DNA from 3 places in the Cupriavidus necator N-1 genome. Region 1 is predicted to be linked to each of the others. Evidence: riboswitches for the same ligand, from Rfam matches in the RefSeq annotation. Region 1 holds a riboswitch; each other region holds the start of a gene.

What was found. Region 1 has a riboswitch for glycine ahead of gcvT (glycine cleavage system aminomethyltransferase GcvT). Riboswitches for the same ligand answer to the same signal wherever they lie in the genome.
Region 2: it holds a riboswitch for glycine, as region 1 does, so the genes downstream of both, CNE_RS33115 (D-amino acid dehydrogenase) here and gcvT (glycine cleavage system aminomethyltransferase GcvT) in region 1, are expected to answer to the same signal.
Region 3: it holds a riboswitch for glycine, as region 1 does, so the genes downstream of both, CNE_RS20315 (D-amino acid dehydrogenase) here and gcvT (glycine cleavage system aminomethyltransferase GcvT) in region 1, are expected to answer to the same signal.

The regions. Positions count from the first base shown of each region.
Region 1 covers NC_015726.1:3,708,131-3,710,395, forward strand. The annotation lists gene CNE_RS17440 (UvrD-helicase domain-containing protein) at 1-293, opposite strand, end outside; gene CNE_RS17445 (glycine zipper 2TM domain-containing protein) at 576-803, shown strand; glycine riboswitch at 878-965, shown strand; glycine riboswitch at 987-1,112, shown strand; gene gcvT (glycine cleavage system aminomethyltransferase GcvT) at 1,211-2,265, shown strand, end outside.
Region 2 covers NC_015727.1:675,757-678,021, reverse strand. The annotation lists gene CNE_RS33115 (D-amino acid dehydrogenase) at 1-873, opposite strand, end outside; glycine riboswitch at 918-1,012, opposite strand; gene CNE_RS33110 (solute symporter family protein) at 1,249-2,265, opposite strand, start outside.
Region 3 covers NC_015723.1:482,104-484,368, reverse strand. The annotation lists gene CNE_RS20320 (TonB-dependent receptor) at 1-589, opposite strand, end outside; glycine riboswitch at 746-844, shown strand; glycine riboswitch at 845-963, shown strand; gene CNE_RS20315 (D-amino acid dehydrogenase) at 1,020-2,265, shown strand, end outside.

The sequences.
Region 1 (2,265 bases):
CCGAGCGAGTGGAAGGTACAGACCGTCAGCTGCTTGAGCGGGATGCGCTTGCCCTCGCGCGTGGTCTTGCCCTCCATCAGCTTGCCGATACGCTCCTGCATCTCCTTGGCGGCCTTGTTGGTAAAGGTGACGGCGGCGATATGGCGCGGCTCGAAACCCTTGTCCTCGATCAGATGCGCGATCTTCTGCGTGATCACCCGGGTCTTGCCGGAGCCCGCCCCGGCCAGCACCAGGCAAGGGCCGTCCAGGTAGCGGACGGCTTCAGATTGGGCGGGGTTCAGGCCATGGGTCATGCGAGGGATGCGGTTGGAGGCGGGGAAATCAGCAGGAACAGCGGAAGGCCAGGCGGGACACGCCGGCACCCCAAAAACGGGCTCGGCGGCAAAGCTGACGATGTTAACACGCTGGCCGCGGCAGGTCAGTCAGCGCAAACCGCGTTGACAGGGCCGGTTGTGTCACTGGCGTAACACTTCGTAAAGGCCGGAGCCAATCGCGCAACGCAACGCTCTAACTGATATGTCCCCCGGCCTGCGCGGCGGGGGTGACATGCTTGAATCATCACACCGGAGCCAATAATGAAAACCCTGCAGACTTTGACCAAGGTGACCCTGATCGGCGCGACCGTCGCGGCCTTTGCCGGTTGCGCGGACATGACCCCGAAGCAGCGTAATACCGCCATTGGCGCGGGCGCGGGTGCCGTGGGCGGCGCCATCCTCACCGAAGGCAGTGCGCTGGGTACGCTGGGTGGCGCGGCCGTGGGCGGCGTGATCGGTAACGTTGTCACCGACGACAAGAAGAAGTAAGCCAGACCCGCAGCGACAGGTACGGCAGGCTCCCTGGCCGGTTTGACAAAGGCCGGGGCCTCCCGTACATTGCGCGCATCCGACCGGGAGAGCGCGCATCGCCTGCGCCGCCGAAGGGGTATCACCCGAAAACTCTCAGGCACCACGGACCGATCGGATCGGCATGCAATATGCACACGATGCATGCCGCACTCTGGAGAGCGGCACCCGCCATTCGTGGCGAGCGTGCCCACCGAAGGGGCGCACGAGGATGGGGTCCGGCAGGATCCGCCTTGTAATCTCTCAGGTATCGAGGACAGAGGGGTCATCCGCCGCAGCGGATTGCTACGCCACATTCAGGCGCGGCGAGCGTTGCGGCGGATGGCCCTTTTTTGTTTTCGCCAACCGAGATTGCCCCCGAGGATTCCATGACGCTCCAGGCCACGCCCCTCAACGCCATCCACCGCGCCCTCGGCGCCCGCATGGTTGATTTCGGCGGCTGGGACATGCCGGTCAACTACGGCTCCCAGATCGAAGAACACAATGCCGTGCGCACCGACGCCGGCATGTTCGACGTGTCGCACATGTGCGTGGTCGACCTCACCGGCGCCAATACCCGCAGCTTCCTGCGCGGCCTGCTGGCCAACAATGTCGACAAGCTGCAGACCCCGGGCAAGGCGCTCTACTCCTGCATGCTGGATGAGAAAGGCGGCGTGATCGACGACCTGATCGTCTACTTCTTTGCCGAGGACCGCTTCCGCCTGGTCGTCAACGCCAGCACCGCGCTGGGCGACATCGAATGGATCCGCGCGCGCAATGCCGCCACCGGCAGCGATGTGACCATCACGCCGCGCCGTGAAGATGTTGCGCCTGCAGGCGTGCAGCCTCTGGCCATCGTCGCCGTGCAGGGGCCCAACGCCCGCACCACGGTGTGGAGCACCTTCCCCTCGACCCAGCCGTCGGACACGCTCAAGCCCTTCAACGCCGCCGTGGTCCAGGACCCGGCCATCGGCGAGATCATGGTGGCCCGCACCGGCTACACCGGCGAAGACGGCTTCGAGCTGGTGGTGCCGGCCGAAAACGTTGCCGCCGTCTGGGAAAAGCTGAACGCCGCCGGCGTGCGTCCGGCGGGCCTGGGCGCGCGCGACACCCTGCGCCTGGAAGCCGGCATGAACCTGTACGGCCAGGACATGGATATCAACACCTCGCCGCTGGATGCGGGCCTGGCCTGGACGGTGGACCTGCAGAGCGAGCGCGATTTCACCGGCAAGGCAGCACTGGGCGCGGCCGGTTCGCGCCAGCAATTCCTCGGGCTGATCCTGCGTGACAAAGGCGGCGTCCTGCGCGCCCACCAGAAAGTGATCACCCCGGCCGGTGACGGTGAAATCACCAGCGGCACCTTCAGCCCGTCGCTGTCGCAGTCCATCGCCTTTGCCCGCCTGCCGAAGGATGTCGCCGTGGGCGATACCGTGCAGGTGGAGAT
Region 2 (2,265 bases), on a different replicon from region 1:
CAGCGCGTCGGCGACGAGTTCCGTCCCAACGTCAGCGCGCGTGGTCGAGAGCTTATCGTCCAGTGTTGTCTGCAACAGGAGGCGAACGCCTTGTTCGGTCATCTCGACGGCCTGCACGTCCACCCCATGCAGGAAGCACACATCGTATTTATGACAGGCCTGCGCGAGGCCGCGCGTGAACTTGTGAATATCGCCGGTGGCGTCTGACGCGGTGAAGTAGCCGCCGTAGTACTGGCCTTGCAGCGTTGGTTCGATCGTCTTGATTTCCTCCGGACTCACAGCATGACGCTCAAGTCCTCCGGCAACGAGGAGAGTGTTGGTCCTGCCTGCGGCCGCAAAGCTCGCTTTGTCGTGATAGATGTGCAGGATGCCGCGATGCTGCAGGTCAAAGTCGATCTGCTCACGCTCTGCCATCTCGAACAGATACTTGCGTGCCTCGATGGCCAACCGAGTGGTCTCGATCGTGTTGCGGCGGTAGCGGGGGATGCTCGCGACGAATTCTCCGAGCCACGAGTATTTATGCCACGATGGCTTGGGATTGAGCAACAGCGGGGCATCTTTCTGCAGCATCCATTTGATACCTTTGAGCAGCGTGCCAGAGCTGTTCCAGACTTCGGCATTGCTGGCGGAAAGCTGGCCACCATTGGCGAACGACGTTTCCATCGCCGGATACAATTGGCGGTCGACGACCGTGACCTGGTAGCCAAGTCTCGAGAGCGTATAAGCGGTAGTGACGCCGGAAATACCGGCGCCGACGATAACAATATGCGTCATGGCAGTCCCTGTGAAGTAAATTCGTGACCGGACGATCCGGCCGTTCACCCCATCTGTCTCGGGACCTGAGAGCTTAGGCGCCAACGGTGCCGGCGCCATCCCCTTCGGTGGGCATGCCTGGCATGCCACTCTCCAGATTTGCAGTAGACGTCACAGTCCTTTTGCCTGAGAGTTTCCGGGGTGGTTGCTCCGTCGGCGCTGGGCACGTGTCCTGCCCAGTCTCTCCTGCGTCGTATCGTGGCCATCAACAACTAATGGCCACTTTTGCGTGCTGCTTGTTCAGCATATCCGATTGGTGTCGGTCATGACTCCTGGTTTTTGACAAGTAATCTCACGCTCCTTGTATCGGTCGACACCACGTTGAAAGCTGTATCTGTCCATACTTCACCAACATGCCGACCGATCAGATCTAAGGCCGTAAATTATCGATTGGCCTTAGCCAGCTGTATCGAGCGTTTCCGTACTTCGCAATGCTTAGTGCGAAATGGCTGCTGCTGCGTTGGCGCCGGTTTCTCGCTGGGCCACCATTCTTGTCCAGATCGATTGAGCACGCGGATCCGGGAAGAGTACCGAAAAGAGGAACACCAACATGAAGCCAAATGGAACGGTGACGAGCGCCGGATTACGCAAGGGGAATAGGGGCACCTCGAGCCCAATCAAGCTTGTCCGACGATCGCGGAGCGCATCGATGGTCGATTGTGCGCTCGCGATGGCGGCGCGCGCCTTTGATAGTTCAGCCCCAAGCTCATCACGGCCGGCTCCGGTCGATGCCGCCATCTTTACCGTCAGGTTCTCGATCTTCCTGGCGGCGGTGGCTTGCGTTCGTTCAGCCTGCGCTCTCTCGAGCAAGGGATACTGCATATTGGGCGACACCAGCACAAGCAGGACTGCTGCAAGTGTCCCCCCGACGACGCCGACGCAAACACCGACAGTGCTACACCGACGCCAGTACAGGGTAAGCAACAACGCTGGGAGATTGGCGGAAGCCGCAACGGCATACGCCAGACTTGAAAGATGCGCAACGTTCTGGCCCTTTGCCTGAATGCTCAGAACAATTGCCACGACACCAACGATTGCGGCGGCGGCCTTGGCTGCGATCACTTGCTCTCGTTCGGATACCTCACCACGACGGATTGCCCCGACGTAGATGTCATGGGCAAGGGCGGAGGCTGCGGCAAGCGTAAGCCCTGCCACCACGGCGACAATCGTTGCAAAGGCGACAGCCGCCACCCACCCGAGGAAGAGATTGCCAGCGAATGAGTTTGCCCCACCCCCAAGGAACTGAGCTAGCAGAGGTGCTGCGAGCGTGCCCCCTTTATCTGCGGCAAGGATTGTGCTGGGTCCGACATAGTAGGCGGCAGAAAAGCCAATCACGATAATCATGAGATGGCAGACGCCAATCCACAACATGGCCCACAAGACAGAAGAGCGCGCAGTCCTGGCATCCTTCACCGTGAAGAATCGCATCAGGATGTGAGGCAAGGCGGCCGT
Region 3 (2,265 bases), on a different replicon from region 1:
CGCTGGCATCGCCCTCGAACTTCTCCGGCGTGCGCGTGGTGATCAGCACCGTCGCACCCAGCGAGTTGCCGGGATACAGCGCCGAATACGGGCCGTACAGCACATCCATGCGCTCGATCTCAGCGCTGTTGACCAGCGACCAGCGCGGCGGGAAGCTGAAGTCCGATCCCAGCAGGTTGGACAGCAGCAGGCCGTCCGCATAGACCAGCCCCCGCGCCGACTGGCGCGAACTGGTGCTGCGCACCGAGATGATCGAGTTCATATCGCCGATGAAGCGCTTGCGTACGGCGAGGTTGGGCGCGTATTTGAGGGCGTCTTCCGTGTTCACCACATTGAAGTCGGCCATGCGGCGGCTGCTGATGCCGTAGGCCGGCGAGGGCGTGTTGGGCGGTATGGCCGGCGTCTCGCCGCGCTCCGACTTGGCCGAGACCACCACCTCCTGCAGCGGCTCGAGCGCGTCCACCACCTGGGCGGCGGCGACGGCGGGGCCCATCAGTACCGCCGAAACGGCCAGTGCAATGCGATTTTTCTTCACTGGAAAGCCTTGTTGTCGTCTTTTTTTTTGGCTCACTCCACCTGAGCGCAGCATACGGCGCTTCTCCCCGAGAGCGAGCGCTGACATTTTATGGGGCATGGGGACGCAGGCCGATGCGACATAGCGACGCGGGCGGCAGGCCGCCTAAGTGTTAACCCGCATATCCAACGTCGGACCTTGTCACTACATTGCCCTGATTGGCGTCAAGCCAATGTGATGCAGGGAGAGACTATCGCGGCGCCCGCCGCGCACAGCGCCGAAGGAGCAACCGCCCCGGAAACTCTCAGGCAAAAGGACCGGCATCACCAGTCAGTGCACTCTGAAGAATGCCGGACGCTATCGTCCGCCGGCATACCGAAGGAGCAAGCGTACCCCGCCCTGGCGGCCGGGTGTCGTGAATCTCTCAGGTCCAGAACAGAGGGGGCGTCCGCCACGCATATTGCGTCCGGGCTCCCACCATCGACGTTCCTGGAACCTGCAGATCATGAAATCAATCGCTGTCATCGGCGGTGGCATCACGGGTGTCACCACGGCCTACGCGCTGGCCCGGCGCGGATTCTCCGTCACGCTGTTCGAGCGGCACCGCTATGCCGCCATGGAGACCTCGTTCGCCAACGGCGGCCAGTTGTCGGCCTCCAACGCCGAGGTCTGGACCCACTGGTCGACCATCGTCAAGGGCATGAAATGGATGCTGCGCAACGACGCCCCGCTGCTACTCAATCCCCGGCCCAGCTGGCACAAGCTGTCCTGGTTCGCCGAGTTCATCGCCGCGATCCCCCACTACCGCCGTAACACCATCGAGACCGCGCGCCTGGCCATCGCCGCGCGTGAGCACCTGTTCGACTGGGCGGCGCAGGAAGGCATCGATTTCGACCTGAAGAAGGAAGGCATCCTCCATATCTACCGCGACAAGGCCGGCTTCGACCATGCCGGCCGGGTCTCAGCGCTGCTGGCGCAGGGCGGGCTGGAGCGCCGCGCCGTGACGCCCGAGGAGATGCGCGCGATCGAGCCGACGCTGGCCGGGTCCTACTATGGCGGCTATTTCACCGAGAGCGATTCCACCGGCGACATCCACAAGTTCACCAGCGGCCTGGCCGCGGCCATCGATCGGCTAGGCGTGCGCTGCCTGTACGGCCAGGACGTGCGGGCGGTGAAGACCGACGGCAGGCGCGCCACCGTGACCGTTCAGGACGGCGCCGACACGGCCAGCTCCACCTTCGACGGCGCCGTGATCTGCGCCGGCACCGCCAGCCGCGCACTGGCCGCGGGGCTGGGCGACCGCGTCAACATCTATCCGGTCAAGGGCTATTCGATCACGGTCAACCTGACCGACGAAGCCAGCCGCGCCGCGGCACCGGTGGTGAGCCTGCTCGACGACGAAACCAAGCTGGTCACCAGCCGCCTGGGCGACGACCGCTTCCGCGTGGCCGGCACTGCCGAGTTCAATGGCTACAACCGCGATATCCGCGCCGACCGCATCCGCCCGCTGGTGGAATGGGTGCAGCAGTGCTTCCCCGGCGTCAGCACGCGCAGCGTGGTGCCTTGGGCCGGGCTGCGGCCGATGATGCCGGATATGCTGCCGCGTGTGGGGCGCGGGCGGACGGCATGCATCTTCTACAACACCGGGCACGGGCACCTGGGGTGGACCTTGTCGGCGGTGACTGCGGATATGGTGGCGGGGATTGTCTACCAGCATCTCGGCGCGAAGCTGGCAGTCGCGCCGGGTGCGT